DNA from 3 places in the Saccharobesus litoralis genome. Region 1 is predicted to be linked to each of the others. Evidence: predicted binding sites of a transcription regulator. Region 1 holds the regulator's gene; each other region holds the start of a gene.
The links. Region 1 encodes FliA, which starts transcription of late flagellar genes. Its sites were predicted from a motif close to CTAAAGNTNNNNNNNNNNNNGCCGATA; they were not measured.

Region 1 (10,667 bases):
AAGTAATCTTCCATCACCTTTTCACTTGCAAACAAACTTTTACTCATTATTTAGCCATCAAGCTGTATCAAATAGGTCAGCAAAGTATTATACGAAAATACTCCTCGTGATTTAGGTGCATATACCGATGGCGGTAACTGTTGTAAGCTTGCATCTCTAAATTTAGTGTCGACTGGTATCACACTCGACCATACCAATTCTGAATAAAGCCGTTTTAGTTCTTTATAAGCTTCCAATGAAGCTTTCGTCCGCTTATCAAACATCGTTGGTATAATGGTATAGCGATAATCCTTTTGCTGCGAACGTTTCATTAACTGCAACGTTCTAATCATTCTGTCCAATCCTTTTAATGCTAGCGCTTCTGTTTGAACCGGCATCAAAATTCTATCACATGCAGCCAATGCATTAACCATCAAAACCCCCAGTACTGGTGGGCAGTCAATTAACACATAATCATACTCATCCGCTATTAAATTTAATGCATTTTTGAGTATTAACCCCATACCGCCTTGGCTTCCTAAACGTCGATCTAAAGTTGCCAAAGCCATAGTAGCGGGTAGTATATCTAAATTATCAATTGTAGACGGACACAATGCCTGAAATATCTGCTCCTGTCTCAATTCTTTACCTTGGATAAATATATCGAAAACACTATTATCAAGCTCTTCCGAATCTATCCCAAAGTAGTAAGTCAATGAAGCGTGCGGATCCGTGTCAACAAGTAACACCTTATGGCCTCTCTGTGCTAAAAGACCACCTATAGTCACTGTCGATGTTGTTTTACCCACGCCTCCTTTTTGATTGGCAACAGTCCAAACTACCACTATTAGTTCCTAAATTCGTTTACAGGCCTAGCTCAGCAATAATTCTACTGGCGAAATCCTTCAACGCAATGCTGTCTTCCGATAAACCAGCTGCTGTCACTGCTTGCGGCATACCATATACTACACACGACGCTTCATCTTGCGCCCAAATTGTTGCACCTGCATCTTTTAACAATCGAGCGCCTTCTCTACCATCTGCACCCATACCGGTCAGTACCATACTTAAAACATCACCGCCGAAAGATTTAGCTACTGAACCAAACGTTAAATCAACACTTGGTTTGTAAGTAAGCCTATCACTTTCATCTACCATCACTTTAAGCTTGGCTGATGAGGAACGCCCCTCAATCATCATCTGAGTCCCACCAGGAGCTAAATAGGCGGTTCCTGGTCGTAAGACATCGCCATTTTCAGCTTCTTTGACCGATATTTTACATAAGCTATTAAGACGATTAGCAAACGCTGGGGTAAAAGCAGCTGGCATATGTTGAATCAACAAAATCGGTACTGGGAAATGACTAGGCAATTCAGTTAGAATTTTTTGCAATGCAACAGGCCCGCCTGTGGAAGTACCAATAATAACTATTTTGTACTTTTTATCTTTTTTAACCACGGGCTTACGTTGTGCCACAACAGGCCGGCTCGCGCTTGAACTCAACCCACCAATAGATGGACGCGTAGTCTGTGAGACACCACCACGAGTCGAAGGAGTCACTCGAGCGGTACTAGCCTGTTTTTTTAATGGAGTACGAGTAGGTGTTGAACGTCTAAAGTAAGCGCGATGTGCACCAAGCTGCTTAATTCGATTTTGCAATAACTCTACCGCATCATTACGATTACGAGCAATATCTTCGAATTTTTTTGGTAAAAAGTCTAAAGCGCCAGCATCTAATGCATCTAATGTTGCTTTGGCACCATCATGAGTTAAGGAACTAAACATTAAGATTGCAGTTGGCTGTTGAGCCATAATTTCACGTACAGCTGAAATCCCATCTAACACAGGCATTTCGACATCCATAGTGATAACATCAGGCTTAAGCGCTAACGCCTGAGCAATAGCCTCTTTTCCATCTTTCGCCGTACCTATAACACTGAGCTCTGGCGCCTGTTCAATTATTTCAGACACCCTTCTACGGAAAAAGCTGGAATCGTCTACGACTAAAACCTTAATTGACATATTTATATCAGTTCTCAAACCACACTAAGTACGTTTAGCGTAATGTTTTAATAAGCTAGGAATATCAATAATTAAAGCAATTCCACCATCACTGGTAATTGTTGCACCGGCCATACCGGCTGTGCCCTGCAATAACGCATCAAGAGGCTTAATAACAACTTCCTCTTGACCAATTAATGAATCAACAACAAAACCAACTTGTTTATCTGTCCCTAGTTGCACTACAACAACATGCCCATCCGTGTCACCAGAAGGTAAACCGAGTCGATTTAACCATTTTTCTAGATAAAACAAGGGGATCGCCTTTTCGCGAACGATCATCGTTAATTGCCCATCAACCGTATTGGTCTTAGATAAATCCATATTGATGATTTCACTCACCGCTGCTAAAGGTAAAGCGAAAGTTTGTTGGGCTACAACGACCATTAAGGTTGGCAAAATCGCCAACGTTAGAGGGACTTTAATCTCTAGCCTTGTTCCTGTACCCAATTCAGAATGAATATTGACAGAACCATTTAGCTGGGTGATTTTAGTTTTAACAACGTCCATACCAACACCTCGTCCTGAGATGTCAGATATTTCTTGTTTAGTAGAAAAGCCAGGCGCAAAAATTAGATTATAGGCTTCGTTGTCAGACAACCTAGCGGCAGCATCGCTATCTAGAATACCTTTATTAATGGCGATATTTTTAAGCTTTTCTGCATCCATACCTGCACCATCATCTGTGATGGTCAGTAAAATATGATCACCTTCTTGCGAAGCACTTAGTTTTACAATACCGCAGCGTGGTTTGCCTTTAGCTTCACGATCATCTGGCATTTCAATGCCATGGTCCACTGAGTTACGAACCAAGTGAACAAGAGGGTCCGCTAATGCTTCAACTAAGTTTTTATCTAAATCGGTTTCTTCACCCTCGAGCTCAAGCGATATTTCTTTATTTAATGAACGTGCAAGATCACGAACAACACGAGGAAAACGCCCAAACACTTTCTTAATTGGCTGCATTCGGGTCTTCATCACGGCGCCTTGCAAGTCACCGGTTACCACATCTAAATTCGCTATGGCCTTAGACATACGTTCATCAGCTTCATTCGCTAAACTGACTAAACGATTCCTAACCAAAACTAGCTCACCCACCATATTCATGATTTGGTCTAAACGAGAAGTATCGACTCGGACTGTAGTTTCTTGCGCTGGTGCAGCTGGAGCCGGCTTTTTCTTATCAGCCATTTTAGGCTTATCTGGCTCAGGTTTCTTAACTGGCGCTGGTGCACTTGTAACAGGCTTAGGTGCAGCAGGCGTAGGCTCAGGAGCTACTGGAGCCTGTTTAGGTGGTTCTACAGGTTTAGCTGGTTGGCTACTTTTGTCTTTTGGTTTACTATCAGAAACGACGTCAGTGACTGAAGGACCTTTACCTTTACCGTGTAATTCATCAAGTAAGCTTTCAAATTCATCATCCGTAATTTCGTCACTTGAAACAGACGATGGCGCTTGTACTGGTTTAGGACTTGTTTCAACCGGTGTGGCTGCAACATTAGCTTCTGCGACTCCGAATTGGCCTTTACCATGCAATTCATCAAGTAAGGCTTCAAACTCATCGTCGGTAATATCTTCGTCACTACCACCAACGTCCATCGATATTGCGGAAGGTGGTGCGCTTGGCGTTGGCGCTGAAGTCGAGGTTGTCTCTACTGACGATGTAACTGAGGGACCACGCCCTGAACCATGCAGTTCATCAAGCAAGGCTTCAAATTCATCATCTGTGATTTCATCTATACTACCGCCATCTTCAACACTGCTACCTGGCAGGTCGAAAATCTCAGGTTCATTACTAACAATGGGAGAAGGTTCTGGTTCTACTGGAGCGGCGACAGGCTCAGGTGCGGCGACGCTTTCAGCGCCTTCAGGTTCAGACAATCGATGCAATGCCTCAAGTAGCTCAGGATCGGCAGGGTCAGGTTCTTCACGAGCCTTAACTAATGCAAACATTTCATTAATAGTATCTAACGCTTGTAAAATAACATCCATCAACTCAGGAGTTACTGAACGTTGACCATTTCTTAAAATGTCGAACACATTTTCTGCACCGTGGCAGGCATCAACCAAAGTTGTTAATGCTAAAAAGCCTGCTCCACCTTTTACAGTGTGAAAGCCACGAAATATTGCATTTAATAAATCTGCGTCTTCAGGGTTGTTTTCCAACTCAACGAGTTGTTCAGAAAGTAATTCGAGTATCTCCCCTGCCTCGACAAGAAAATCTTGCAATATATCTTCGTCTGCATCAAAGGCCATGAAACCTTCCTTCTTATTAGAAACCTAAACTTGACAGCAAGTCATCAACATCATCTTGGCCAGATACTACATCAGTGCGCTCTTCAGCGTTGACAATTGGCCCTTCTGCGGATTCATCCAGACCTGATATCGTCTCGGCTTGTTCTTCTTGTGATTCAACAGGCGTCCCGAATACAGTTAGTAAATGAACTAAGTTTTCTTCTACTTCGCGCACCAAATCAATAACGCGTCGTATAACTTGACCCGTTAGATCTTGGAAATCTTGAGCCATCAAGACATCATTTAATTGGCTGCGAAGTAAATCAGAGTCACTATCCGCTTTTTTGAGTATGTCATCGACCGAATAACATAACTCTTTAAATTCTTCCAAGCTGATTTGGCGGTTCATGAGTTTAGACCACGTAGGAATAACCGCTTTAATATGCTCGTTTAATTGATCGGCAACTGGGATACTGGCTTCAACTGCATCCATCGTCCGGTTTGCAGCCGACTCAGTCATTTCAATGACGTATGCCAAACGATTTTGCGCATCAGGAATGTCCTCGTTGGCTAAATTAGCGATACGAGAATCAAGTTGAAAATCCTGTAGGGAGTTGTGTAGCTGGCGCGTGAGTTTACCCACTTCAGCAAACAGCTCTTCAGAAGCTGCTTTCGAACTTTCTTCAACAATTGCATTAGCTTGCTCAATATCACCACTTTCCAATAGAGCAACAAGCTGTTTTGCGGTGTCTAAGTCCACATAAGGCGTAACTGAACTCAAAGTTTAATCTCCAATAGTAGTGAAAACTAACCTAAGCGTTCGAATACTTTTTCTAGCTTTTCCTTAAGCGTAGCTGCAGTGAATGGCTTAACAATATAACCGTTAACCCCTGCTTGCGCCGCCGCTATAATTTGTTCCTTTTTGGCTTCAGCTGTCACCATCAATACCGGAATATGCTTTAAGCGCTCATCGGCTCGAATCGCTCTAAGCAAATCAATACCTTGCATACCAGGCATGTTCCAATCGGTTACAACAAACTCAAAGTCTCCGTTTTGCAACATAGGTAATGCCGTTGCACCATCATCAGCTTCCTGAACATTTGTGAAGCCAAGATCGCGAAGCAAGTTTTTTATAATGCGTCTCATTGTAGAGAAGTCGTCTACAACAAGCACTTTCATATTTGTATTCAAAGCATTCTCCAATTAAGGTAATTTGCTACGTAAAAATTTTGTTCTTATGATTGCCATGATGACATACGACCTTTCAGTCTATGCATGGCTTGGCTATGTATTTGACTAACTCGCGATTCACTCACGTTTAATACAGCACCAATTTCTTTTAGGTTTAATTCTTCATCATAGTATAACGATAAAGTTAATGCCTCTCTCTCAGGCAAAGTTTTAATCGCTGCAGCCAGAGAATCTTGAAACGCCCCATGCTCAATCTCACCGTATGGCTCATCATCAGCGTCTTCGGAACCACCTAAAACATCTTCTGTGACGCCAAGGTCTTCGATACCAATAATTTTCCCACTACTCACATCGTTAAGCATTTGGTGATATTCGTCAAGTCCAACTTGTAACTTCTCTGCAACATCTGAGTCACGAGCATCTCGACCTGTTTCTTTTTCAACCTGAGCAATAGCATCTGCTATCATTCTGCTGTTTTTATGTACTGAGCGAGGCGCCCAATCACCACGACGAATTTCGTCTAACATTGCTCCACGGATACGAATACCAGCAAATGTTTCAAAACTTGCACCTTTAGTGGCGTCAAAGTTCCTTGCTGCTTCTAACAAGCCAATCATTCCTGATTGGATTAGATCGTCAACAATCACGCTTGCAGGTAACCTTGCCATCATATGATGAGCAATTCTCTTAACTAAACCTGCATGTTGCTCAACTAAAACTTGCTTTTGATCAACCGTTTGATATGCCGCAGCCTTGTTCACGTAAATACCCTATGCTTCTGGTAATATCAGCTGTTCAATAAAAAATTCTAAATGCCCACCAGCTGTATCTGGAACAGGCCAAGTAGATGCTCTTGTCGCCAACGTTTTAAAAGCAATAGCGGCTGGTGACTTAGGAAATGCTTCTACAATTGTTTTTTGCTTACGTACTGATTTTCTTACATTTTCATCAAAAGGAATGATAGCCACCAATTCGATAGCTACATCAAGAAAGCGATCAGTCACTTTGGAGAGCTTAGCAAACAATTCTTGCCCCTCACGCAGCGAGCGTACCATGTTTGCCACAACTTTAAAACGAAACAAACCATATTCTCGATTTAACACTTTAATCAACGCATAAGCATCCGTTATTGAAGTTGGTTCATCACACACCACAACCAAAACATCCTGAGCAGCGCGAGAAAAACTCAAAACCATATCTGAAATACCGGCTGCTGTATCAACAATCAACACGTCAAACTGTTGCTCTAATTCGCTAAACGCGCGGATAAGACCGGCATGCTCATTAGGGGTCAACTCAACCATATTTTTTGTACCGGACGTTGCTGGCACTATTGTGATGCCATGTGGCCCTTTTACTAAAATATCTTGTAGTTCACATTCACCGGCTAATAAGTGAGACAAGTTTTTATGTACTCGCAATCCCAACATAACGTCAAGATTTGCAAGTCCTAAATCCGCATCAAATACTAATACTCGCTTACCTTTTTGCGCTAGAGAAATCGCTAAGTTAAGAGATACATTACTCTTACCTACGCCTCCCTTACCACCGGTAACGGCGATTACTTTCACTTTATCTTCACTTTTCATTTTTCGTAGGCCATTTGCCTGATCGCCTAACTGGTTAATATTATTCATAAATTCTATTTATATATAGGCTGTAAGCTGTCGTCTGTAAACCAATTTGATTGAGAAATATTTCGTTCGCTCATTAATTGAGCTGCTTTTTCTACTAAATAAGCAGATTCTGCTACTCTAATGTCCTCTGGAACTCGCTGTCCTTCGCTTAAATATGCAACGGGTAATGCATTTTGAATAGCAACACTGATAATTTCACCTAGGCTGGTACATTCATCCACTTTTGTGAAAATACACCCAGTAATCGGAATTTGTTTGAATCTTTCTATTGCGTCCTGCATCACTCTTCTTTGTGCCGTAGATTGCAGAACCAAATAACTGCGAATTTTTATTTGATTGGCATTCATCAACGTTTCTAAATGTTCAGCCAGTCTCATGTCTCGCTGACCTACACCAGCGGTATCAATCAAAACTAATTTTTTATTGCGTAATTGATGCAAAGTTTCACTTAATTCGGCCTGGCTTTGCACGACTTTGCATGGACACCCTAAAATTTTAGCATAGGTTTGTAACTGTTCATGCGCGCCGATTCTAAAGGTATCTGTTGTTACCATGGCGACTTGGTCGCTACCATGCAATTGAGCAAAATGAGCGGCTAACTTAGCAATAGTGGTTGTTTTACCAACGCCTGTTGGGCCTAATAACGCAACAAATCCGCCACGACGCAGAATGTCATTATTAGTCACATTAATTTGGCCGGACAGCAGCTCTAAAGCGTTATCCCATGCTTCTGCTTGACTTAGCTCTTCTGGAATAAAACTGGCCACTTGGTCGGACACATCGTTAGACACGCCCATTTTATTTAATCGGTCAACCAAGTAAGCTCGCACAGGTTCGCGACGAGCCATTTCTTGCCACATAAGACCTGATACCTGATGTTCCATCAATTTTCGAATTTCAGCCATTTCTTGTTTCATCGCCTGCAGTTCGGTGTTTTCTACTGACGAAGATGGCTCATTCGGCGCACTATTGACAATTTGCTTCTTGGCAAACTGTGCTAAATGCTCTGCTTGTTGCGCTTGCTGCATAGAGCTGGGAGCGGGCGATGGGCTTGGAGATGGATTTTGTAAACCTTTGTGTAACTTCTCATGTTGACGTTGTAACAAGGACTTCAGTGAATCTGCTACTTGATTGTCGTTGAGATCTTGCTCTTGAGCAAAGTGACTATTAATACGACTCTCAACTTGATTTTCAAAAGACGGGGTTTGACGAATATTTGACGTCATAAAATTGGCGCCAGAATACTGTGGCGCACTAGATGTCGGATTATTGACGCTGGGTGTCGATTCTACCTTGCGCGGTGGCACTTTCGCATCAGTTTCTTCATCAACTGCAGCGACAATTTCTATGCCATCTGCGGTCTTAGTGTTTGACATGATCACAGCGTCGGCGCCTAGTTCATTCTTGACTTCCAACAAAGCTGTGCGCATGTCCTTTGCGACAAATCGTTTAATTTTCACTACCTACCCCTTTCGTCAAGTATTTGACTACTGGCCTACCGAGTTAACGATGCGGATCTGCTTGTCGTCAGGGATCTCTTGATATGACAGTACGTGTAATCCAGGAACCGTATTTTTCGTAAATCGCGCAAGTACCGAGCGTAATACGCCAGAGGTCAATAATACCGCGGGTTCGCCATTCATTTCTTGCTGCTGACTAGCATCTATTAACGCGGTTTGAATACGTTCTGCTAAGCCAGGTTCAATACCCGCACCTTCAGCACCTGCTGTTTGCATAGAATTATGCAACATTTGTTCCAGCTCAGGTGCGAACGTGATGACAGGTAAATCTGGCAACTCTTGACATATATCTTGAATGATTAGCTTTCTAAGAGCGATCCTCACCGCAGCGGTTAACACATCAGGATCTTGGCTCTTAGGTGCGTATTCAACCAATGTTTGCACTATGGTTCGCATGTCACGAATGGCAACACCTTCATGTAATAAGTTTTGTAACACCTTAACCAAAACTGATAAGGACAACATGTCAGGAACTAAACCATCAACCAATTTCTCATAGGTTTTAGCCAACATATCAAGTAAGTTTTGCGCTTCTTCATGCCCCAATAACTGAGAAGAGTTATTCGTGAGTAAATGACTTAAATGCGTAGCAACAACGGTAGCTGCATCAACAACGGTATATCCGAGAGATTGCGCTTGTTCACGTTGTTCAACGTTAATCCATACAGCTTCCAAACCAAAAGCCGGATCTGTCGTTTTAACACCTTGAATATTGCCAAACACTTGCCCTGGGTTAATGGCCATTTCACGGTCATGGTAAATTTCGGCTTCGCCAACTACCACTCCCATTAATGAAATACGATAGATATTAGGAGATAAATCTAAATTATCGCGTATATGTACCGGCGGCACCAAAAAGCCTAACTCTTGTGATAACTTTTTACGAACGCCCTTGATACGGCTAAGCAATTCGCCTCCTTGCGTTTTATCAACTAATGGAATTAAACGATAGCCAACTTCTAAGCCTATCACGTCCATAGGTTGCACATCGTTCCAGCTGATCTCTTGTGGCTCAGGATTCGCTGTTGGGGCCGGTGTGTCACTCACCGCACCACTACTACCAGGTTTAGATCCACTTTTAACTAGAGCGCCTTTTTTAGGACTATCCACACCTACATAATTTTGCATATAGTAACCACAACCCGCTAAACAAGCCGCTAAACTTAAAAATGCGACATGCGGCATGCCTGGTACTATCCCCATAATAAATAGGATAGCTGCCGCTACATACATCACTTTGGGTTTAGCCAATTGACCAGAAAGTTGATCACCTAGCTCTATTGAATCATTTTGACGAGTAACAATGATTGCCGTTGCAACTGAAAGCAACAATGAAGGGATCTGCGCAACCAAGCCATCACCAATTGTTAACAAGGTATATATTTCAATTGCACTGCTAAAATCTAAACCGTATTGGATCATACCTATCAACAACCCACCAGCAATATTGATCAACATTATCAATAAACCAGCAATGGCATCACCCTTTACGAATTTGCTCGCACCATCCATCGAACCATAAAAGTCCGCTTCGTCTGTAATTTCTTTACGTCGATCAACTGCTTCTTCTTGGCTAATAAAACCGGCGTTGAGATCCGCATCAATTGCCATTTGTTTACCCGGCATAGAGTCAAGGGTAAAACGCGCACTCACCTCGGATATACGACCAGCACCTGCCGTCACAACCTTAAAGTTGATAATCATTAATATGGCAAAAACGACTAAACCAACTGCGTAATTTCCACCGATAACAACCTCGCCGAAAGCTGCAATAACTTGACCCGCGGCATCACCACCCTGATGACCTTCAAGCAACACAACCCGTGTTGAAGCTATATTCAGCGCTAAGCGCAATACTGTTGCAATAAGAATAACGGTTGGAAATGAACCGAAATCCATAGGTTTTAAGGTGTATACCACCACCAGCATAACCACAATGGATAAGGCAATATTAAAAGAAAATAAAATATCTAGTAGAAATGCGGGTAAAGGTAAGATAACCATAGCTAAAATGGCTAATACAACCCCAGCGACTCCCAGCCCTTGG
Region 2 (10,667 bases), 400 kb from region 1:
CTTATGTTAGACTTTTTTGCCTATCCACAAGAGGTTGTCTATGTCAGGAATTCGCGCTCAGCAAAAGGCTAAAACGCGTCAAGCTATTATTCAAGCCGCTTTTAGCCAATTGACGGCTGAAAGAAGTTTCTCGAACTTGAGTTTACGAGAAGTTGCGCGTGAAGCCGGCATTGCTCCGACGTCTTTTTATCGTCACTTTGAAGATTTAAATGATTTAGGTCTTACCTTGGTTGACGAAGCCGGTCTTTTATTGCGTCAACTGATGCGTCAAGCACGTAAACGCATTGAAGATGGTGGCTCTGTTATTCAAACCTCGATTGATACCTTTATGGAATTTCTTGATACTAACGAAAATGAGTTTCGTATTTTATTACAGGAAAAATCGGGTACCACTTCATCTTTTCGAACTGCTGTTGCGCGTGAGATCCAACATTTCATCGCCGAACTTAGTGAATATATTGAAGACAAAACTCTGTGTAATCATGAGTTTGCTTATTTACAAGCTGAGTCCATGGTTAAATTGGTTTTTGCTGGGGGCGCAGAGGCGATTGACATGAAAAATAAAAAGCGCGAGGAATTAGCCAAGCGCCTTGTTATTCAATTACGTGTTATTGCTAAAGGTGCTGCTGCGTATGCTAAGCAGGCACGCTCTGTCTTAACTGTTTAGGCTTTTCGCTGTAACCAAACGCCTGATTCAATGTGATGGGTGTAGGGAAATTGATCAAATAGCGCGAATTGCTTAACTGTATGGGTTTGGCTAATCGCTTGTAAGTTATCTTTCAATGTTTCCGGATTACATGAAATATAAATAATGTTGTCAAATTTTTGCACTAACTCGACAGTTTTGTTATCTAATCCAGCCCGAGGCGGATCCACTAAGATAGTGCTAAAATTATAGTTTGCCAGATCAATGTCTTTAAGTGACTTAACACTTTTATTTTCGAAATAAGCCGCTGAAAAATCTTCGGCTGACGCTTGACCAATAGTGACATTATTTATGCCGTTAGCTTGGATATTAACATTAGCGGCTTTTACCGATGTACGGGCTATTTCAGTCGCTACAACATGATCAAAACAATCCGCTAGCGCTAAACTAAAGTTTCCATTGCCACAATAAAGTTCTAATAAATCGCCACAAAGCTGCTGACTAATTTGTCGACTCCAATTAAGCATATCAGTGTTGATCGCACCATTAGGTTGCGTAAAGGTATTTTCTATTTGCTTGTAGCTTAGGGTTTTATCACCGATTGCGAGTTTTTCAGTGACATAGTCTTGGTCTACCAACACTTTTTGTTTGCGGGCTCGGCCAATTAAATTAATTTTGTAGTCTTGCGTAAGACGCTGCTTTAACGCTTTGGCTTCAACTAACCACGTATCATCCAACGGTTTGTGGTAAATCAAGCTGACTAAGGCTTCACCAGATAAGGTCGTTAAAAAATCGACTTGATATAAACGACGGCGTAACACTTCATTCGGTAAAATTTCTTCACGAATACGTGTCATTAACGATTGAATTAAGGCCGATCCTGGAATGTAATGATCGACACGAAATTTTTCTTTATTGGCCGGATCAAACATGATGTAGTAACTATCATCGTCTTGATGCCACATACGAAATTCAGCACGTAAGCGGTATTGTTCAATTGGCGATGGAAACACTTCGGCTTTGGGTAGGTGTAAACCATCGAATAATAGCTCTGTAGTTTTGACTTTTTCGGTTAATAAGGTTGCGTATTGATTGGTATCAATTTGGTCGACCCGCATGATTTCTACCCTAGGCTAGTGGAAAAGAGCCGCGTATTTTATATTGGTTAAGGCTGGTGTCTAGGTAATTCGCATGATAGCGCGGGTTTATATTGGTTTTGCGCGGCGATTTAAATAAGATAAAACGCCTTTTAGCCTAAATATTATGCAAAAATGGTCGATAATTAATATGAAGCATTAATTTAACCTTTGGGGTAGTTATGAATATCGGAACCGTAAACGATGTTGCAAAGCAGCAACAGGTTCCGCAGGGTGTCGAAAAGAACGCGGAACATAAGGACAATGCACCTACTAAACAAGTAGAAACTCAGGCTGTTGAAACTCATTTGAGCCAAGTGTCTATCAAGCAGCGCAGTATTAAAATTCTGTCGCAATCTATGTTTAGTCATATGCAAAAAATGGATGAGTTGCGTGCACAGTCCCTACCAAAAGCCCAAGACGAAATATCTCATTTGCGTGATCTTAAAGATATTGACATGCAAAAAGAGATTAAAGAAGCCAAACCTTTATTCGACTTTGAAGAGGTGGCTAAAAACGTACTGAACTTTGTTGGTGGTGCTTTAACAGGTGCCGCTCGTGGCGGAGCTCAATCTGAGCAACTTATGGAAATGTTAGGTCAAGCTCGAACTGGGGTAGCGCGAGGTATTGAAGATGCGCGTAAAATCCTTGGCGGTGCCATTATGCCCGGAGACGAGATAGACCAAGGTATTGATAAAGCGGATGGCTTGATTAACTTTGGTTTTGACCGATTTGAAGAGGAAATTTTAAATCCGCAACGCGAGTTACCGGTTTTTTCTTATGAATCAGCGGCGCTTGAACAACGAGTCGCCGTTGAAACTGAGCACAGTGGCGAGTTTGAAATTAAAACAAAAGATGGCGACACGGTTAGTATTAGTTTTGCCAGCTTAAAAGCATTTGAAGAGCAATATCGTCAGTCGCAAGAACAGGTAAGTGATGAAGACGGCAACTATTTTTATCGCCAAGGTGAAGAGCGTAATCGAGCTTCATTTGCACTAAATGAGTTTGCGTTTAACGTTGAAGGCGATTTGGACGAAGGCGAATTAAAAGCCATTGGTGATTTAATGCAAAATGTATCTAAATTAGCTGATGAGTTTTTTGACGGTGATGTTGAAGCCGCTTATCAACAGGCAATGGACTTAGGTTTTGATGATGGTGAAATTGCAAGCTATGCATTAGATTTAACCGCTCGCCAAACTATTGCAGTGCAGCAGGCTTATCAGCAGGTTGCTTCTTATGCCGAGCGAAAAGATGATGAAAAAATGGCGATGCCAGAGTCAGTTAAAAATCCATTGAAGGAATACGCGGCTAATCTATTAGATATGATCACCCGTGCGGATGAGGGTTTGGAGTCTGAAGAAGATTTACAGACCACCATTAAACAGGTTTTAGGGCAGCAATATCAGTACAGTAGTAGTGAATTATTTGCCGCGCTGGAACGGTTTAATCATTTTAATCAGATGCTGTTAGATGGGCGCAAAGTCGAAGAGGTTGTGCAAGAGGAAACACCGCAATCGAATAAGCCTTTGGTGAGCACATCAGATGATGCTTAGATGATTCACTTTTTGCCCAATAAAGCCGAGTTTACCGCTCGGCTTTTTGTTTTATACTGATTTTATTCTCGGCCTTATATAGAAAAGTTCATTAACGTTTTTAGGTCAATGAGTTGGTATTTTTCACCTAAGCTTAGGAATATACCCTCGTCATTCTCGCGCATGCGGAGAGCCAGTGACTTTTGTTGGATAAACATAGTCTGGTTTAAGCAAAAGTCACTCGGTTCTTGTCTATATTCGTGTATGCACCAAAAGTAGGGGCTTGTAAGCCAAGTCGCGAGTAAGTGCAGACAATGAACCTAAAAACTTGAGCGAGAAGACTATAAATGGAAAACAGCTTAGACTGGCAAATTAAAACCTATTCGCAATTAACTAAAGATGAGCTTTATCAAATTTTACACTTACGTCAGCGAGTGTTTATGTTGGAGCAGGCTAGCTTATACCTAGATTTGGATAATAAGGATCAACAATCCGTTCATCTGTTTGCTTGTGAGCATGCAAAGCATGGCGTTGTGGCTTACTTAAGGTTAGTGATCCCAACAATAGAGCATAAAGAACAACCAGTATATTTTGCTCGGTTTGCATTAGAAGAAAAGTATCGTAGCCAAGGGATAGGTAAAACACTGTTTGAAAAGGGGCTAAAATATGCTGCGGAGCAATGGCCAAATCAGTCACTTGCTTTAAGTGCCCAATTAGGATTACAAAACTATTATTCCAAGTATGGTTTTGTTGTGGTATCAACACCTTATGATGATGGCGGTGTTATGCATATTGATATGGTCAAACCAGCCAAGGTTGACGGTCATGCTTAATCCCTTGTCGCTCATATAACATGCGAATAAGCTTAAGGTTATGCAGGAAGCAGGCAAGTTACGTTATCCCAAATGTTTTTTTCGTTTTCTAATCAATTTGGGAATGCTATTTGGGAGCACTATTTAAACGAATTAGCAAATCGACGATTTCAGCTTTTGCGGCTGAAGTTAAGGTTTCGTCATTCATGGTCATTTCGAGCATACTTTGATACTCATCCAATTCGTTAGTCGCTAAATGATTTGAGCGTGAGTCGTCAATTAGCCCCATGCTTTTTAATTCATCTTGTAATGTCATGATATATCTCCTACCACTACCCTAGATAACTGCGATTGCCGACCTTGGCTTTTCAAAACTAAGTATACGTATAGTTTCAGGTTTGAGTTCACAGTTGCAATACTTATGTGATTAAAATGTGAACAAGTACTCATTTGTCGACCGGATGAGCATATGATTATTTTGGTTTGCACGGTGCAATATTCGAATACAAAAAAGCCCCTGAACGGGGCTTTTAAGAAAACGTGGTGGACTGTTGGCTTAAATTGCCCAGCTAATATTATTTGATAGTTGGTGGCTGAATGATTGTATATTTTCATTCTTTTCACCAATGACTATCATATCGGCTTCTTTAAAGCGGTGAGCAGTGCCACTAAACCTATCATCGGAAAAGTCATGCCAGCCACTTAGCTCATTGCTTTTGGGAAGAACAAAAACAGTTACTTGTCCGTGTTCACCTTGCATAACAAGATGTAGTGATTTCAAGCCATTTAAGTTGCAGTAATTGGCATACGAAACATGTGAAATTGCATTGTTTAGCTTGCCACCAAAGCTAGCGAGCTTAGCGTTGAGTTGCTCAAGAGAGACATTCTCGTCTACCGCAGATGAATAACTCAATTCGTGGTGCAAATGTTCTAATGCATATAATCCAACTTCGCTGGTATTAACAGGTTGATAAATCCAAGCGCTCACGCCAAGTGCCGCCGCAAAAGCGACAGAAGCCGCAATCGATAAAGACCAGCGCTGTTTGTGCCTTTCTTGTTGCTTATAAGACTCGATAGATTGCTTAAGAATTAAACGTTGCTCTAACCCGTCCGGTACTGATACATGCATAGCCTTGCTGATTTTGTCGTCCAAATTTAGCATGTCTTGCTGCAGTTGTTGCTTTGCCGGATCGGCATCTATCGATTGTTGTAAATCTTCATCAATCGCTTTGGGGTCGGCAATGACTTGACGACGAAACTCTAAATCATCCATTATCCTAACCTCACTTTTGCTGGTTGATTATCTAATGCTTCTTTCAATTTGTTTCTAGCTCTGAATAAGCGAGTCATCACGGTATTTTTGTTTAAGCCAAGGATCTCTGCTATTTCTTCACCACTGCAGCCTTGCACGACTTGCAATACTAGCGGTTCACGATATTCAGGCTCTAATGCAGCAATTTGGCGTTGTAACCAATAGCTTTCTGTATTGTCTTCATTGGACGCACTGGCATTGTCAACAATACTATGTTCTTCGTACTCACCCATATCAAATTGCTTGCGTTCAAAGCGCCGCGCATTTTCGCGCCGTAGTATGGTAATTAGCCATGACTTTGCTGCTTTTTCATCTTGCAAGCTATCTAACGATTTCCATGCGCGTAGAAATGTTTCTTGTACTACATCTTCGGCAACAGCGGCATCGTTAGTTAACCAATACGCATAGCGGTATAAGTCTTTATGGTAAGCACCAACTAAGGCTTCATATCGTGTTTGCTTTGAGCTCATAGGTTCAGAACTGGCCTTTAGGTTAATTACACCGAACTGACGTTTTAATGAAAACATGGCTAAGCCTTAAGTCTTTGTTAGTTGCACGTCAGCTCACTTAAATTAGAAGACCTGACATAAATTAGAAATATTTCAAAAAAATAATGCGATTAGTCGTGTTTGACTAAATCGTAAAATAATTACCTTGCTAGCGTTCATTTATTTTGATGATATATATTGATAAATTTAGGGCATTGTTATTGCAAATGGTTATTGAAATAAAACAATTTTGACGCCAGCATTGTATAGCTAGACGCCGATTAACGGTAAATAGAACGATATCTTAGTGAATGATTGTGACGAAATGAAATGACAAACAGGCAAGACAATCCCTACTATTCTTGGCTGTCTGGAGCTTTATTTTTGCAGTTGGCTTGTTTTTCTAACCAATAAACCGTGTTTCCTGCCATAACCACAGTGCCTGAGACGACCAGCTCTGCCGACGTTATGCCTGCCACGGCTAATAGTTTTATGGCACAAGCTTGGCCTACGCATTCGCCAAGTTGCTCTATTTTTTCAATATCTTTTTTGAGTTCATATTTTTTTGACGTGACGCCGCAATCTTCATCATAGTAGTGAACCTTTTCGGGGTAGATTACGCAAGCACTGAGCAGGCTTGTGAGTATGGCAATTAGCGTGGATTGCAGTATCTTCATTGATCTTATTCCATTATTTGTTATGTAGGCGCTGTTGTTGAACATACAGTGTGGCGCAATATAAGGTTTTTATCGAGTCCGAGTTGATTGAATTCGGACTCGCTTCTCATTTTTGCTTCATTCCTTCCACTTAAGCTTTGTTACAGAGCACCGACAAACACAGGGGTGATTAAAGATTGTTGATGCTGACTATTGCTTAACAAGCCTGTTGTTGGGTTTCTAATTAACACGCTAAGGCTATTACTGTTTTGATTGGCAACAACAATAAAATGACCATCTGGGCTGATCGTGAAATCACGCGGCTCTTCCCCTCCAGTTGAGATATTTTGAATGCGTCGCAAATAGCCATTTTTTCTAATGCTAAAAACCGCAAGGGTATTGGCTCCGCGATTGGAGGCATATAGATATTGTCCATCGCTAGATATTTTTATCGCCGCCGCTTTACTAAATTTAGTAAAATTCGCGTTTAATGTACTGCGTTTTTGTAAGTAACTTAGTTTTCCTGTTTCGGGCTGACGCTGTAAAACAGTGACCGAATTTGATAATTCGTTTAGTACATAAACCTGATGGGTTTGGGGATGAAAAGTCATGTGTCTAGGACCATCGCCCGGCGACGCTTTATACGCTATTCCTTTATCGATAAATTCTCCTTGCGCTAATTGGTAGTGGTAAATGGCATCGCCACCTAAGTCGGCGCTGTATATATCTTTGCCATCAGGTGACCAAGCTATCCAGTGTAAATGCGAGCTTTTTTGTCTTGCACTTGGGCCTTTGCCTTGATGTTTAATGGTTTTTAACAACTTGGGTTTATTGGTAGAAATGTCAAAAAATTGCACATCGCCAGATACGTAATTAGCTGTCGCTAGATATTTTTCGTTAGGACTTAAACTGATGTAGCAGGGTGCGAACGCAATTTTTTGCAAGCTGTATGTTTTGACAAAACTCAAGTCCTGCGGTTGTTTTTGATATTGGGTTATACCGCCATCTTTTGTTTCGACTACCGCGAATAGGCGGTTTTTGTTTTTATTCCAAGCTAGGTATGACGGGTTGATTGCGGCTGCCACGTTAGTCGGAGTCGATAATTCGCCTGTGGTGGCATTTAATTTAATTGACCATATGCCTTCATTCAGATTTTTATTATAAGTCCCCACTAAAAACTCGTGATAGACAGTAGGGGCAATCTTTACTGGTTGGCGGGTAGGCGACTGGCACGCGACAAGTAGCGAGCCGAGAACAACGAAAATAGAAACGCGAATAAAACAGTGTAAATAGGATTTAGCTTGATAGGTTAATCGGGCTAATTGTGTTCGTGCTGGAGTTTGTGTGTGTGCTTGTGTAATCATGGCTGGCACTTTTCCCTAATGTTATTTTTGTGTGTTATTGCAAGATAGCATAAAACCGAGACTTGTTGTTGAGAGTTCATTTGTCGTTAATAGCTCAAAATATTGAAACTTGAAATTCACTATTTTGGTATTAGGCATAAAAATTATTGCCAAAAAATATCATCTCACTATGCTTGAACCTCTTTTTTTCAAATCATTAATTTTTTATGTGTCGCTTTTTTACTTATTCAGGCCCCGCCATATTAATGCAAGACTTGTTGGTTGATGCCTGCAACTCATTGGTTCAACAAAGTAAAAGTGCTAAGAAAACCCATTTACCCGTCAATGGTGATGGATTTGGTTTAGGTTGGTATCCATTGCATAATGATCCTGAGCCCGGCACATTTGTTAGCGTTGAACCTGCATGGCGTAATAAAAATTTACGCCAATTAGCGAGTAAAATTAAAGCTAAACATTTTTTTGCTCATGTGCGAGATGCATCCGGCGGCTTAGCGGTTAATTTGCAAAATTGCCATCCATTTCAGTACAAGAATTTACTTTGGATGCACAATGGTTGGTTAGATGGTTTTGAATTGATAAAACGCAAGTTGATTGCCGAATTAGATGACCCCGCCTATCAGCTTATCGAAGGCTCGACGGATTCTGAGCACGCTTTTGCCTTGTTTATGCAGCAAGTTAAAATGGCAAGCAATATTAGCCGCTCCACAATGGTTGAAGCATTATTGGCTACAATGCAACGTATTATGCAATTGCGTAAACAAGCCAATATCAACAATAATGCTTTTATGAATTTTGCCGTGACTAATGGTGTGGACACCATTGCCACGCGCTTTTCGTCAGACGAGCAAGTTCAACCGTCGTCATTATTTTATGCGCAAGGAAAATTGGTTCGTTGCCGAGCAGGTGAGTTATGCTTAATTCAACCAGAATCGCCTGAAGAAAACAGCATTATCATCGCGTCTGAGCCTTTGACTAAAGATCGGCCAAGTTGGATTAAAGTCGAGCGCAACCATATGGTGATAGCTCGCGGCAATGAATCGGTAGAAATGTTGCCAATCCCTTTGCCTTTTCAAAAGAGTTTGTGACGATTAAGTGACAGGAGAGTCATCTTCATGAAAATTGCAGCAACAACAGTTGAAGAATACATTGCCCAAGTGCCGCCAGAACGCCAAGCAGCCTTTCAGCAATTAAGGCAAGTGATATTAAGCAATATACCGCATGGCTTTGTAGAACAAATAAATTATGGCATGCTGGGCTATGTTGTGCCTCATACACTGTATCCTGCCGGATATCATTGTGATCCCAAACTACCGTTGCCGTTTACCAATATAGCCAATCAAAAAAACTTTATTGGCTTTTATCACATGGGACTGTATGCCAAACCCGAGTTGCATGCTTGGTTTGTCGAGCAGTATGCAAAATATTCTGATGTAAAGTTGGATATGGGAAAAAGCTGCGTTCGTTTTAAAAAAGTTGAAAAAATTCCATTTACTCTGATTGCTGACTTAATGCAAAAAATGACAGTGGATGAATGGATCCAATTATACGAAAACCGCAATAAAGGTTAATGAAAACAAGGAACTATAATGGCTGGAACTAGCTTACTCACTTTACTGGATAAAATAGCTGTAGCATTGGACGATGTTGCAGTGATGACCAAAGTCGCGGCCAAGAAAACGGCAGGCGTTTTGGGGGACGATTTAGCACTCAATGCTCAGCAAGTGCAGGGAGTGAAAGCAGAGCGGGAGCTACCCGTTGTTTGGGCTGTTTTTAAAGGTTCGGCAATCAATAAAGTGATTTTAGTGCCAGCGGCCTTGCTAATTAGTGCGTTTATCCCTTGGCTAATTATGCCACTTTTGATGTTAGGTGGTTTGTATTTATGCTTTGAAGGCGTAGAAAAAGTGGCGCATTCATTATTCACCAGCAAAGCAGATAAAGAGGCTGAACATAGCAAAGATTTAGCCGCTCTTTGCGATCATTCAGTCGATATGGCGCAATACGAAAAAGATAAGATTAAAGGCGCCATTAAAACCGATTTTATTTTGTCTGCTGAAATTATTGTTATCGCTTTAGGAACAGTATCGGACAAAGGTATTGTCGACCAAGCTAGCGTGGTTACGGCAATTGCCACCTTAATGACAATTGGGGTTTATGGGTTAGTGGCGCTTATTGTTAAATTGGATGATATGGGCGTACATCTAGTTAATCAACAAACAGGCTTAGTCAATTTTAAACACCTTGTTGGTAAAGCTTTGTTGGCATTTGCCCCGAAATTGATGAAATTCTTAGCAGTAGTCGGCACCGCAGCAATGTTTTTAGTGGGTGGCGGCATTATTGTTCATGGTTTGGATTTTTTGCATCACATATTACACGATATGAGTCAGGCTCTTGCCGCAATACCTTACCTTATTTGGTTTGTTGAGCCGCTATTTAATGCGTTAGTGGGTATAGTTGGTGGGGCGATTGTCCTAGCTATTGTTAAGTTTGGCACAAGGTTTTTTACTAAGTAGAGACGCCTTTCATAATTAATATAGTCAAAGTGATCAGGTTTTAGGGGAAGCCGTCAAGCTTCGAATCCCCATGAGCATATGCTCTATTATGTGATTGGGGTGAGTAAGCGCTGACAATGAACCATAAAGCCTGAGCGAGAAGACTATAAAAGGAGCTTATATACTTAAGTTCCAAGCGCAGGTATAATCATAGGAAAATTGCCCCAAAGCT
Region 3 (10,667 bases), 530 kb from region 1:
ATCCAGATAATCGACATCTGATAATTTAGATACTTCAAAAGATACGTACTCAATAACGTTTTCAAATTCGTTAGTGGCACTTTCCACCGCTAAGCCATCAATAACGGCTTTGGCATTAGATGCCGCTTGATTTTCAGTATTGCTATTAGCATCGGCTAACCAAGCCATTAATCCATTGGTGGAGGTTAATGCTAAATCATTGCCTTCGCCGGTTACGTCCGAATTAAGTACTAATTTAGCACCCGCTGATGTACCTGTATCAATAATACTGGCGGTAACACCAAAATTGTCCGTTGCATCATTAATTGCCGTTTTTAATTCAGCCAGCGTGGTAGTTGAAGTAACCGCGATATTGAAGGTGTCGCTGCCGACAGTAAAGGTTAGAGTGTCATCACCGCTAGCAACAGTATCAGACGTACTGGTAAAACCGGTTGCGGTATCAGCATCAGCTGAAACAATACGACTGCCTTCGGCTAGTTGTTCAACTGATATTTGATACTTGCCTTCCAGTGCACTGTTACCGGCTTCTGCTGTAAACGGACCATCATCTTCTTCACTTACATCGGGATGAGATGCACGCGCAGAACGGCTTTGTAGATTATAGTCATTTTTCAGTTCATCTATGGCATCTTTGAAGCTGTCCATTTTCTCCATCAAGGTGCCAACGCCGGAAATTTGCGCTTCAAGCTCTTCTTCTTGCTTATCTAAACGCTCGTATTTAGGCGTACTCTCAGCTTCTAACAGCTGCGAAACCAAACCATTTAGATCCAAACCTGAACCAACACCTATCGACTGAATGCCCATAGTGAACCTCTACAACCTACACTTCGTTATTTAATAACACTCCCAATCCAACGGTTTCACCAATTTCTGATTGGAGTGACTTGATACGCTCTGATAATTTTAGCACTTCCTCGGAAGGAATTTGCCTAATAACTTCACCAGAACCCGCATCTGTGACTTTAATAATTGACCGATTGGTTTCATCATCAAAACTAAAACTCAAATCTTGATTTTTAGTTTGTACAAATGCTGAAACGTCAGCTAAAGCCGATTCAATGCTCTCAATATCTAAATTATCGGCATTGCTCTGGTTTACTTTAGCCTGTTCATAATCAGAAAACTCAATAATTTTGCCATTATCGCTAGAATTTTTCGCTTCGTCTAACTCTACTGCTTTTTGATTGACGGTATCTAAAGCGGCATTGCCTTGCTCTTGGCCGCGCTCTTGTTTATAAGCAAAATTAATTCCAGATTGTTGCGATCCAATTTCCATTTCAACCTCCGAATATAAATAAGAATAAAATGCCTTTCTCACTAAAGTATTCGTCGGTGTGTCCGATAAAACTATTGAACAACGAAACACACCGACAGTTAGCTGAGTTAACTAAGGCATTAATCCTTTATAAATATAAACTCAACTAACTATTAACCTAATAAAGATAAAGCCGTTTGAGGACGTTGATTGGCCTGACTTAATACTGAAATACTCGCTTGTTGTACAATTTGGTTACGCGTTAATTCAGCTGTTTCTGTAGCAAAGTCAGTATCACGAATTTGTGAACGAGCGCCTGATACATTTTCAATAACATTCGATAAGTTACGAATTGTTGATTGAAAACGGTTTTGTAAAGCACCTAATTCGGCACGTTGTGTACCAATTGACGAAATTGCTGTATCAATTGCCGTTAACGCTGAAGATGCGCCACTTGCCGTTGAAATGTCAACTGTGCTCACACCTAAACCTGATGCACCATAACTAGCACCATTAGATGATGAAAGGTTAACTGAAATAGTTTGACCTGAGTTAGCACCCACTAAAAATGCCGCTGAATAACCGCCACTCAAAAGTGCAGTACCACCAAATTCAGTATCTGTACCGATTCGACTCATTTCTGAAATTAATGCAGTCACTTCTTGTTGCAATGCAGCTCTATCCGCTGAGGTATTAATACCGTTTTGTGATTGGATCGCAAGCTGACGAATGCGTTGTAATGATGTTGTGGTTTCTTGCAATGCACCTTCTGCAACTTGCACAACTGACACACCGTCATTGGCATTACGTACAGCTTGGTTTAAACCTTGCAATTGCGATGTCATACGATCAGTAATTTGCAAACCGGCTGCATCATCAGCAGCACGGTTAATACGAAAACCTGACGATAAACGCTCGAAAGAAGTGTTTAATTTGTTACCTGCATCAAATAATTGACGCTGTGCATTTAACGAAGAAACGTTAGTGTTTACAAACATACTCATAATAATATCTCCTGAAAACTAATCTTGCTTGTTCCCCTCAGAACGTTGATGCAAGTTAGCTTGCCTTAATTAACTCGTAAGAGTCACCTCTAAACCAATTGAAATCCGGCCCCTCAACCATCATTCAAAATATCGGTATCCCCCTCGTTAATAGTTATCGGTCAGGTCTGAAGAACCTTTAGGATTTTTTTTGATTTTTTTATAAAAAAACCCAAATTATTTTTAAACAATTGAATTTAAATGATTTTTTAATTTTATTTTTTGATAAAAAGATGATGATTAGGTAAATAACTAACCACTTTTTATACTGTGGTCAGTCACAAGGGTTTAGTTTTGTGGGCTCTGCAAACAGAAATGTTTGCCCACAAAGATGGCTTTTGCAGGCTCGCAAACATAAATGTTCGCCCACAAGAGTTAGTTTTGCAGGCTCGCAAACATAAATGTTCGCCCACAAGAGTTAGTTTTGCAGGCTCGCAAACATAAATGTTCGCCCACAAGAGTTGGTTTTGCAGGCTCGCAAACATGAATATTCGCCCACAAGAGCTGGTTTTGCAGGCTCGTAAACATAAATGTTCGCCCACAAAGGTGGCTTTTGCAGGCTCGCAAACATAAATGTTCGTATCTACGATAAATTGGAAAGTAAAGCCGACCCGCAAAACTGACGCCAGGAGGTAGTGAGGATTGAGGTATTTGACCATCATTTTTGCTAGTCGGCTAGTGGGCATTAAATTTAAAGTTTATAACTCATGCCCAATATCAAAAATCAACAGATAAAACAGAGGGAAGCTTTAACTGCTTTTATTGATACAGTTGAATATCCTTGTGAATATTTCAATTTAATACTAGGACTAATACTAAGCAGGAAATGTGCCAGAGAAAACGGCTTGAGGTTTCCCATTACTGGATAACCTCAAGCTAGGACTCAAACTTGGAGAGAGTGAGTATTTTCAAAGAGGGTCGTTAAACAAACTTAAAAACCAATAGTTTCAACAAGCTCGTTTAACCAATAAAAACTTAACGTAGCAATGAACAACTAACTTTAAAGACTCAGATTCTGTTCAAGGCCTTCAACCAAATGCTAGTGCTACACTCGCTATTTAGTTGATTTAAAAAATGTGCATTTCAATTCAAGTATTAGGTGGTTAATTAACCACCTAATAATGATAAAGCCGCTTGAGGACGTTGATTTGCTTGAGACAATACCGTTTGGCTGGCTTGCTGTAATATTTGGCTACGCGTTAAATTAGCCGTTTCTTCTGCAAAATCAGTGTCTTTAATACGAGAGCGCGCGCCTGATACATTCTCAACAACATTAGTTAAGTTTCTGATGGTAGATTGAAAACGGTTTTGTAGTGCACCTAATTCAGCTCGGGCCGCACCTATGGTAGAGATAGCCGCATCAAGGGCAGTTAACGCTGAAGAAGCTCCACCAGTAGTTGTAACATCGACTGTACCTACGCCTAAGCCTGAAGCCCCAAAACTAGCACCTGTCGTTGTTGATAAATTAACTGAGATAGTTTGACCTGCATTGGCACCCACTAAAAAAGCAGATGAGAATGTGCCGCTTAAAATATTCACGCCACCAAACTGAGTATCGGTTGCGATCCGGCTTAATTCGCTGATTAATGCTGTCACTTCTTGTTGTAAAGCAGTTCTATCTGATGAGGTGTTAATACCATTTTGCGATTGAATAGCTAACTGTCTAATACGTTGTAAAGACGTTGTGGTTTCTTGCATTGCACCTTCAGCCGTTTGGGTTAGTGAAATCGCATCGTTAGCGTTTCTAACCGCTTGATTAAGGCCTTGAATTTGAGAAGTCATACGGTCAGTGATTTGTAAACCTGCCGCATCATCTGACGCGCGGTTAATACGAAAACCTGAAGATAAACGCTCAAAAGAAGTACTTAACGCATTACCTGAGCCCACTAATTGGCGTTGTGCATTTAATGAAGATACATTGGTATTTACAAACATAGTCATGATAACTCTCTCCTAATTTTATTAAAATAATTGTGCTTACCTATTGAAAGTCACAATGTCAGAGCCTTTGTTATTGTTTTTGCCTCCGGACAATTAAGTTATCGGAGCCACACAAAAACTCTTTAGAAAAAATTAGGAGGAAAGTTTTGCCGTTTTATAGGCAATTCTATTCCTTATGTATCCTTGTTTTGCCATTCCTTCAAAAATGAAAATTTCTCGTTATCGCTACCTCATTGTTATAACTAAAAAATTACCTGTATCTCATCCGTTTTTACTCTCGCGAAAAAGGTTGGGAGACGCTCCCCCAACCGATCGCTCCTTTTTAATAAAGGTGAGAGCGAGCGATTCCTCACCGTTTGGTTATGTAACCGATCGCACTACCTCCTGGCGTCATGTCCCAAACGGATGGAAACAGAGCCTAGGTTAATTAATAATTAACCTAATAGAGATAAAGCAGCCTGTGGTCGTTGGTTTGCCTGTGACAATACCGTTTGGCTTGCTTGCTGAACAATTTGGTTACGCGTTAATTCAGCCGTTTCAGTTGCGAAGTCAGTATCTTTAATACGTGAACGCGCACCTGATACGTTTTCAACAACGTTAGATAAGTTACGAATAGTTGATTGGAAACGGTTTTGTAACGCACCAAGTTCCGCACGTTGTGCACCAATTGATGAAATAGCTGTATCAATTGATGTTAATGCAGCAGATGCCCCAGAAGCCGTTGATACATCAACCGAGCCTACACCTAAACCTGACGCACCGAAGCTCGCGCCATTAGATGAAGATAAGTTAACTGAAATAGTTTGACCTGAGTTTGCACCCACTAAAAATGCCGCAGAAAAAGTACCACTTAAGATTTCAACGCCACCAAATTCAGTATCTGTTGCAATACGACTCATTTCAGCAACTAACGCAGTCACTTCTTGTTGCAGCGCTGCACGGTCTGCAGAGGTATTAATACCATTTTGCGACTGAATAGCTAATTGACGAATACGTTGTAATGAAGTTGTAGTTTCTTGTAACGCACCTTCAGCGGTTTGCGTTAAAGAAATTGCGTCGTTCGCGTTACGTACAGCTTGATTTAAGCCTTGGATCTGCGAAGTCATACGATCGGTGATCTGTAAACCAGCAGCATCATCTGATGCTCGGTTAATACGGAAACCAGAAGATAAGCGCTCAAAAGAAACACTTAAATTATTGCCTGAGTTCGATAACTGTCTTTGCGCATTTAACGAAGACACGTTGGTGTTTACGAACATAGCCATAGTTCTCACTCCTATAGATATATTAATAACACAAACAAATCAAAAATAGAGATGTTTATGAGCTAAATGAAACAAACTATCGTTTAATAAACGTTTTATATCTGTCTCTATCTATTTATCGGACATCAATGAAATTACTTTAGAAATTAAATTAAATATTTTTAACTTAAAAATACAAATTAAATAAAATGTATAAACACTAAACACCAATATATATTTTAAATCAATAAATAGAAATGATAACAGAAAAAAACTGTTATTTAACAACGAGGTAAAAAGACCGAAAGAAAATTCTTTCGGCCAAACGCCCTACTTAGGAGAGATTGAGCGAAACGGGTATAAACAGCACTATTTAAAGTGTTTAAAGCCAGCTTTTTGGTAAAGCATCTCCTGTTTCAATCAGCAATAATCTCAGTCAGCATGCTTCATCCTGACCTCGCCCCTGTTAGTCGTCATTGATTGTTTTAGGTCTTGTGTTTTCAAGTCTGGCCGAAACAATTGCATCTTCGAAACTAGCTCCTATTTATAAGATTCGATTCCATTCGCTATCGAAGTTCTCAAACTATTTGTTACGGTCACGTCACAGTCCTAAGTTTTCAATCACAAACCAACAACGCTGTATCTCTACTTAATGTCTTTATTCCGATCAATTTATCTATTTTTTACGCTGAATAAGGCAAGCCACAACCACCAAACGTCAATCATCACCCGGTGTTAATTAACACCCTCACACAGGTAAATTAAACATAAGACAGGTTTTAAAGCCTTGTTTTTATACCAAGTGCTCAGCGAGTGATCATGTGAAAACAGTTAACTTACAGCTCATAGCCTTGGTCCTACAGCAAAATAAAAAGCCGTATGCTAAAATCTGTTATGTTTTCTGTTTCCAATCAAAATCACGCAACCACCCTATTCGTATAAACAAGCTTTACCCACTCAGCACAATTAAACAGCGTCTATCAAGCTCGTTAATGATTGTTAGCTATACTCTGACACTAGCTGGAGCACTAAAAAACTACCAACGAGTCAGCATTTCAGATATTTACTTGCGCTTGCCCTAATAGCTATATTTAGCCGTAAAGAAATGCGCTCTGTTCCACATAACAACTAAGATCCATTCAGCTAGTACCTTTTCAGTAAAAATGATCCATTGAACCTCTTGTAGGTCACCTTCAGGCCAATATTTAAACCATTGTGACTCGCGTACCCATCGGCATATAAACCGACCTACACTGAAAAACGTCAACCAATCAAAATCGAATTAAAAAAATCCTAACTTGTGCATATAACTTGCTGTTAAAAAAATAAATTGATCATTGAACTCATCATTAAGTGATAACCATAAAGAAAATATTGCTGATCATCTGACTTAAAAAATCTGGCTTAAAAAGCAGCGGTGTTTTAATCACCGCTTAAACTTTTTTATTAACCAAGTAATGATAAAGCCGCTTGTGGTCGCTGGTTAGCCTGCGACAATACAGTTTGGCTTGCTTGTTGTAATATTTGGTTACGAGTTAACTCGGCTGTCTCTGTCGCAAAATCGGTATCTTTAATTCGCGAGCGAGCGCCTGAAACATTTTCAACAACATTGGATAAGTTTCGAATAGTTGACTGAAAGCGGTTTTGTACAGCACCTAGCTCAGCTCGAGTTGCCCCTATGGTGGAAATTGCCGTATCAATCGCGGCTAAGGCAGCTGATGCTCCGGTTGTCGTTGTTACGTCAACAGTACCAACACCTAAACCTGAAGCCCCAAAGCTAGCACCGGTCGCAGATGATAAATTAACAGAGATAGTTTGACCTGCATTAGCCCCCACTAAAAAAGCAGAGGAAAAAGTACCACTAAGAATGTTTACGCCACCAAACTGAGTGTCTGTTGCAATTCGGCTTAATTCGCTAACTAACGCGGTGACTTCTTGTTGTAAGGCAGCTCGGTCAGCAGAAGTATTGATACCATTTTGCGACTGAATGGCTAACTGACGAATACGCTGCAATGAGGTTGTTGTTTCTTGCATCGCACCTTCAGCAGTTTGCGCTAAAGAAATCGCATCATTGGCGTTTCTTACCGCTTGGTTTAAACCTTGTATCTGCGAGGTCATACGGTCGGTAATTTGCAAACCAGCAGCATCATCTGATGCTCGGTTGATACGAAAACCTGACGATAAACGTTCAAAAGATGTACTTAATGAATTGCCTGAGCCCATTAATTGACGTTGGGCATTAAGCGAAGATACATTTGTGTTTACAAACATAGCCATAATTTTACTCTCCTAATTAAAGCGCACTTCTACTTACATTAACTATATAAATAGCGTGCTTATTTTAGTTTTTTAATAAACCTTGTATTTTTGTATGCAATTCCTCTTTGCACTTAAATTATCGGAGTTTAAAAAAAATCCTTTAGCTAATTAGTTGAGTTTTTTTAGTCTTTTTATTAATTTTAATGCTAAAGATTAAGGCTATACTGACGAGTGTAAAGCGAATCAAATAAAACCAAACAAAAGCCTAAAGTTTGTTTAATTTTGTCGAGTCAGACTAAGAAATTAAAACTTTAGACTTAATTGTTTATCGGCAGCTGATTGTTTTGCGTGAATAAAATTTGTTTATTATTCAGGTAACTACTCAGCGTGTTTATAAATAGAATTGAATTTCTTCCGCTGGTATAAAAAATTACCGTCATACCTGAGTATTCAGGTATCCAGCGCCTTTATTAAAGTAAACGGAGCTCACGTTTACTAAACAAAGTCACTAGATTACCGCATTCGCAGGTTTCTTGTTCCAGACGAAACCTAAGTACCTACGTCCTGTAGGCACGGCAAAGACGAAGTAATTACCAATACAAAGGCGCGTAAAACACATTACGCTGAGTAGATACTTATTCAGTAGTTCTTGTCATGATCAGATAGGCAATGATTAATCGGCTCTGCAAACATAAATGTTAGCTCACAAGGTTTGACTTGCAGGCTTTGCAAACATAAATGTTCGCCCACAAGGGTTTGCTTTGCAGGCTGTGAAACATAAATGTTCGCCCAGTGTGTTACGAGTTACCAACAGTACAAGGAAGGCTGGAAGGTAACGCAACTATATAAAACATGATGGTTTGGCCCATCCCATCGGCATTCAGGTGCAGGTGGAAACCACCTTATGCGGCATTGGTTAAGAGTCACTGTCGTGAGCGATAAGGGAAAGGCAAACACAATGATTTGTCAGGTGTGAGTTAAAGAGACGAACAGCGTAGGTGTCGAAATATTTAACCGTTGCATCCCGAAACCAAGCTACTGGGTGGAGTTTGGGAAGAGCTTAGAGGCAACCTGATTACCAACTAAGCGGGAGCCGGCAAAGAGCTGACGTGAATTTAACTCGGGGTTTTATATGGAACGTAAGAACCAGTCGTTTTGATGTTAACAGATATCCTCGAATGGAAACCCCATGAGAGCCAAGTCTGAATGCAAAGCACTGGGGCGGAGCAATTCGTAGTAGTGATGATGATAGCTGTAATGGTTATCTAGCGAAGGGATTGCCTCGTTTTAAATGAAACTTTCATCAACTGCTGCAGCAGGAGGAATGATTGAATTCAGCAAAACCATTTAGTATTTCGAAATGGACAGTTTATGAAGCCTGGTTACGTGTAAGAGCCAACGGTGGAGCGGCAGGAATTGATGAGCAATCGATGAGTGATTTTGAACAGGACTTGAAGAAGAACCTGTACAAGATATGGAATCGAATGTCATCGGGCAGCTATTTTCCACCGACGGTGAAGCGTGTCGAAATCCCTAAGGATAAGGGCGTTCGAGTACTAGGCATACCCACGGTATCAGACCGAGTTGCACAGATGGTCGTCAAGATGGAGTTGGAGCCTGAATTAGAATCGGTATTCGATAATGATTCTTATGGTTACAGACCTAATCGCAGTGCACATGATGCATTAGCGATAACGCGCCAGCGGTGTTGGCGATACGACTGGGTGATTGATTTAGATATCAAAGGCTTCTTTGATAACTTGGACTGGGTGTTATTGGGCAAAGCGTTACGCAAACATACCAATAACCCATGGGTATTACTCTATATCGAACGTTGGCTTAAAGCGCCAATGGAAACCTCGGATGGTCAGATAATAGAGCGAACGAAAGGAACACCACAAGGAGGCGTGATAAGCCCATTGCTAGCCAATTTGTTTTTACACTACGCATTCGACAAATGGTTGCGAAGAGAACATCCACATGTTCAATTTGCACGCTATGCGGATGATGCAGTGGTTCACTGTCGTAGTGAGCAAGAAGCAAAGGCGTTAAAGCAAGCTATTGAGCAACGCATGTTAGATTGTTGTCTAGAATGTCATCCAGAGAAAACTAAACTGGTTTACTGCTTTGATGAAGGTAGACAAGAAGCACATGAAGTCATTAGCTTTGATTTTCTTAGTTACTGTTTCAGGCCAAGGTTAGTAAGGAATCGGTGGGGTCGCATGTTTGTTGGCTTTACACCTGCTATTAGCCCTAAAGCGAAACAGAAAATTAGAGAGAAAGTTAAAGCGCTCAAGCTACATAAGCAAACGGGGTTAACGATACAAGAGTTGGCGTATAAGCTTAATCCGATGATAAGCGGGTGGATAAATTACTTCAGTCGGTTTTGGAAAACAGCATTAAGGCCACTTATGTCTTGGATAAACCTTAAATTGTTGAAATGGGCGAAGAAGAAATACAAACGGCTGAAATTCAGTTACCAAAGAGCAAGAAAATGGATGCAAAGGGTGTGTAATACACAACCGTATCTATTTTCTCATTGGCAATTTGGTTGCAGGCCGTAAATGGTGAAACGAGAGGAGCCGTATGAATTGAGAGGTTCACGTACGGATCTGTGAGAGGCTGAGGGGGAAGCTCCCTCGGCCTACTCGACCAAAGTTTGACTTGCAGGCTGTGCAAACATAAATGTTCGCCCACAAAGTTTGGTTTGCAGGCTGTGCAAACATAAATGTTCGCTCACAAAGTTTGACTTGCAGGCTGTGCAAACATAAATGTTAGCTCACAAAGTTTGACTTGCAGGCTTTGCAAACATAAATGTTCGCCCACAAGGGTTTGCTTTGCAGGCTGTGTAAACATAAATGTTCGCCCACGAGGTTTGGTTTGCAGGCTATGCAAACATGAATGTTCACCGACAAGGTTTGACTT

Region 2: C2869_RS12075 (DUF5610 domain-containing protein) is a predicted target of FliA. The motif match lies at 1,901-1,927, and genes of this name have one in related genera.
Region 3: C2869_RS15815 (flagellin N-terminal helical domain-containing protein) is a predicted target of FliA. The motif match lies at 4,339-4,365, and genes of this name have one in related genera.

Annotation. Positions count from the first base shown of each region.
Region 1 covers NZ_CP026604.1:3,748,224-3,758,890, reverse strand. The annotation lists gene C2869_RS13505 (chemotaxis protein CheW) at 1-47, opposite strand, end outside; gene C2869_RS13500 (ParA family protein) at 51-824, opposite strand; gene C2869_RS13495 (protein-glutamate methylesterase/protein-glutamine glutaminase) at 844-2,001, opposite strand; gene C2869_RS13490 (chemotaxis protein CheA) at 2,026-4,293, opposite strand; gene C2869_RS13485 (protein phosphatase CheZ) at 4,310-5,053, opposite strand; gene cheY (chemotaxis response regulator CheY) at 5,080-5,463, opposite strand; gene C2869_RS13475 (RNA polymerase sigma factor FliA) at 5,508-6,224, opposite strand; gene C2869_RS13470 (MinD/ParA family protein) at 6,234-7,100, opposite strand; gene flhF (flagellar biosynthesis protein FlhF) at 7,106-8,560, opposite strand; gene flhA (flagellar biosynthesis protein FlhA) at 8,588-10,667, opposite strand, start outside.
Region 2 covers NZ_CP026604.1:3,350,985-3,361,651, forward strand. The annotation lists gene fabR (HTH-type transcriptional repressor FabR) at 41-667, shown strand; gene trmA (tRNA (uridine(54)-C5)-methyltransferase TrmA) at 664-1,764, opposite strand; gene C2869_RS12075 (DUF5610 domain-containing protein) at 1,965-3,335, shown strand; gene C2869_RS12080 (GNAT family N-acetyltransferase) at 3,662-4,147, shown strand; gene C2869_RS12085 (hypothetical protein) at 4,254-4,442, opposite strand; gene C2869_RS12090 (DUF3379 family protein) at 4,683-5,399, opposite strand; gene C2869_RS12095 (sigma-70 family RNA polymerase sigma factor) at 5,399-5,908, opposite strand; gene C2869_RS12100 (hypothetical protein) at 6,283-6,603, opposite strand; gene C2869_RS12105 (lactonase family protein) at 6,744-7,946, opposite strand; gene C2869_RS12110 (class II glutamine amidotransferase) at 8,153-9,031, shown strand; gene C2869_RS12115 (DUF1801 domain-containing protein) at 9,059-9,514, shown strand; gene C2869_RS12120 (DUF808 domain-containing protein) at 9,533-10,456, shown strand.
Region 3 covers NZ_CP026604.1:4,282,507-4,293,173, forward strand. The annotation lists gene fliD (flagellar filament capping protein FliD) at 1-804, opposite strand, end outside; gene C2869_RS15805 (flagellar protein FlaG) at 821-1,276, opposite strand; gene C2869_RS15810 (flagellin N-terminal helical domain-containing protein) at 1,429-2,259, opposite strand; gene C2869_RS15815 (flagellin N-terminal helical domain-containing protein) at 3,406-4,239, opposite strand; gene C2869_RS15820 (flagellin N-terminal helical domain-containing protein) at 4,674-5,504, opposite strand; gene C2869_RS15825 (flagellin N-terminal helical domain-containing protein) at 6,930-7,760, opposite strand; gene ltrA (group II intron reverse transcriptase/maturase) at 9,071-10,306, shown strand.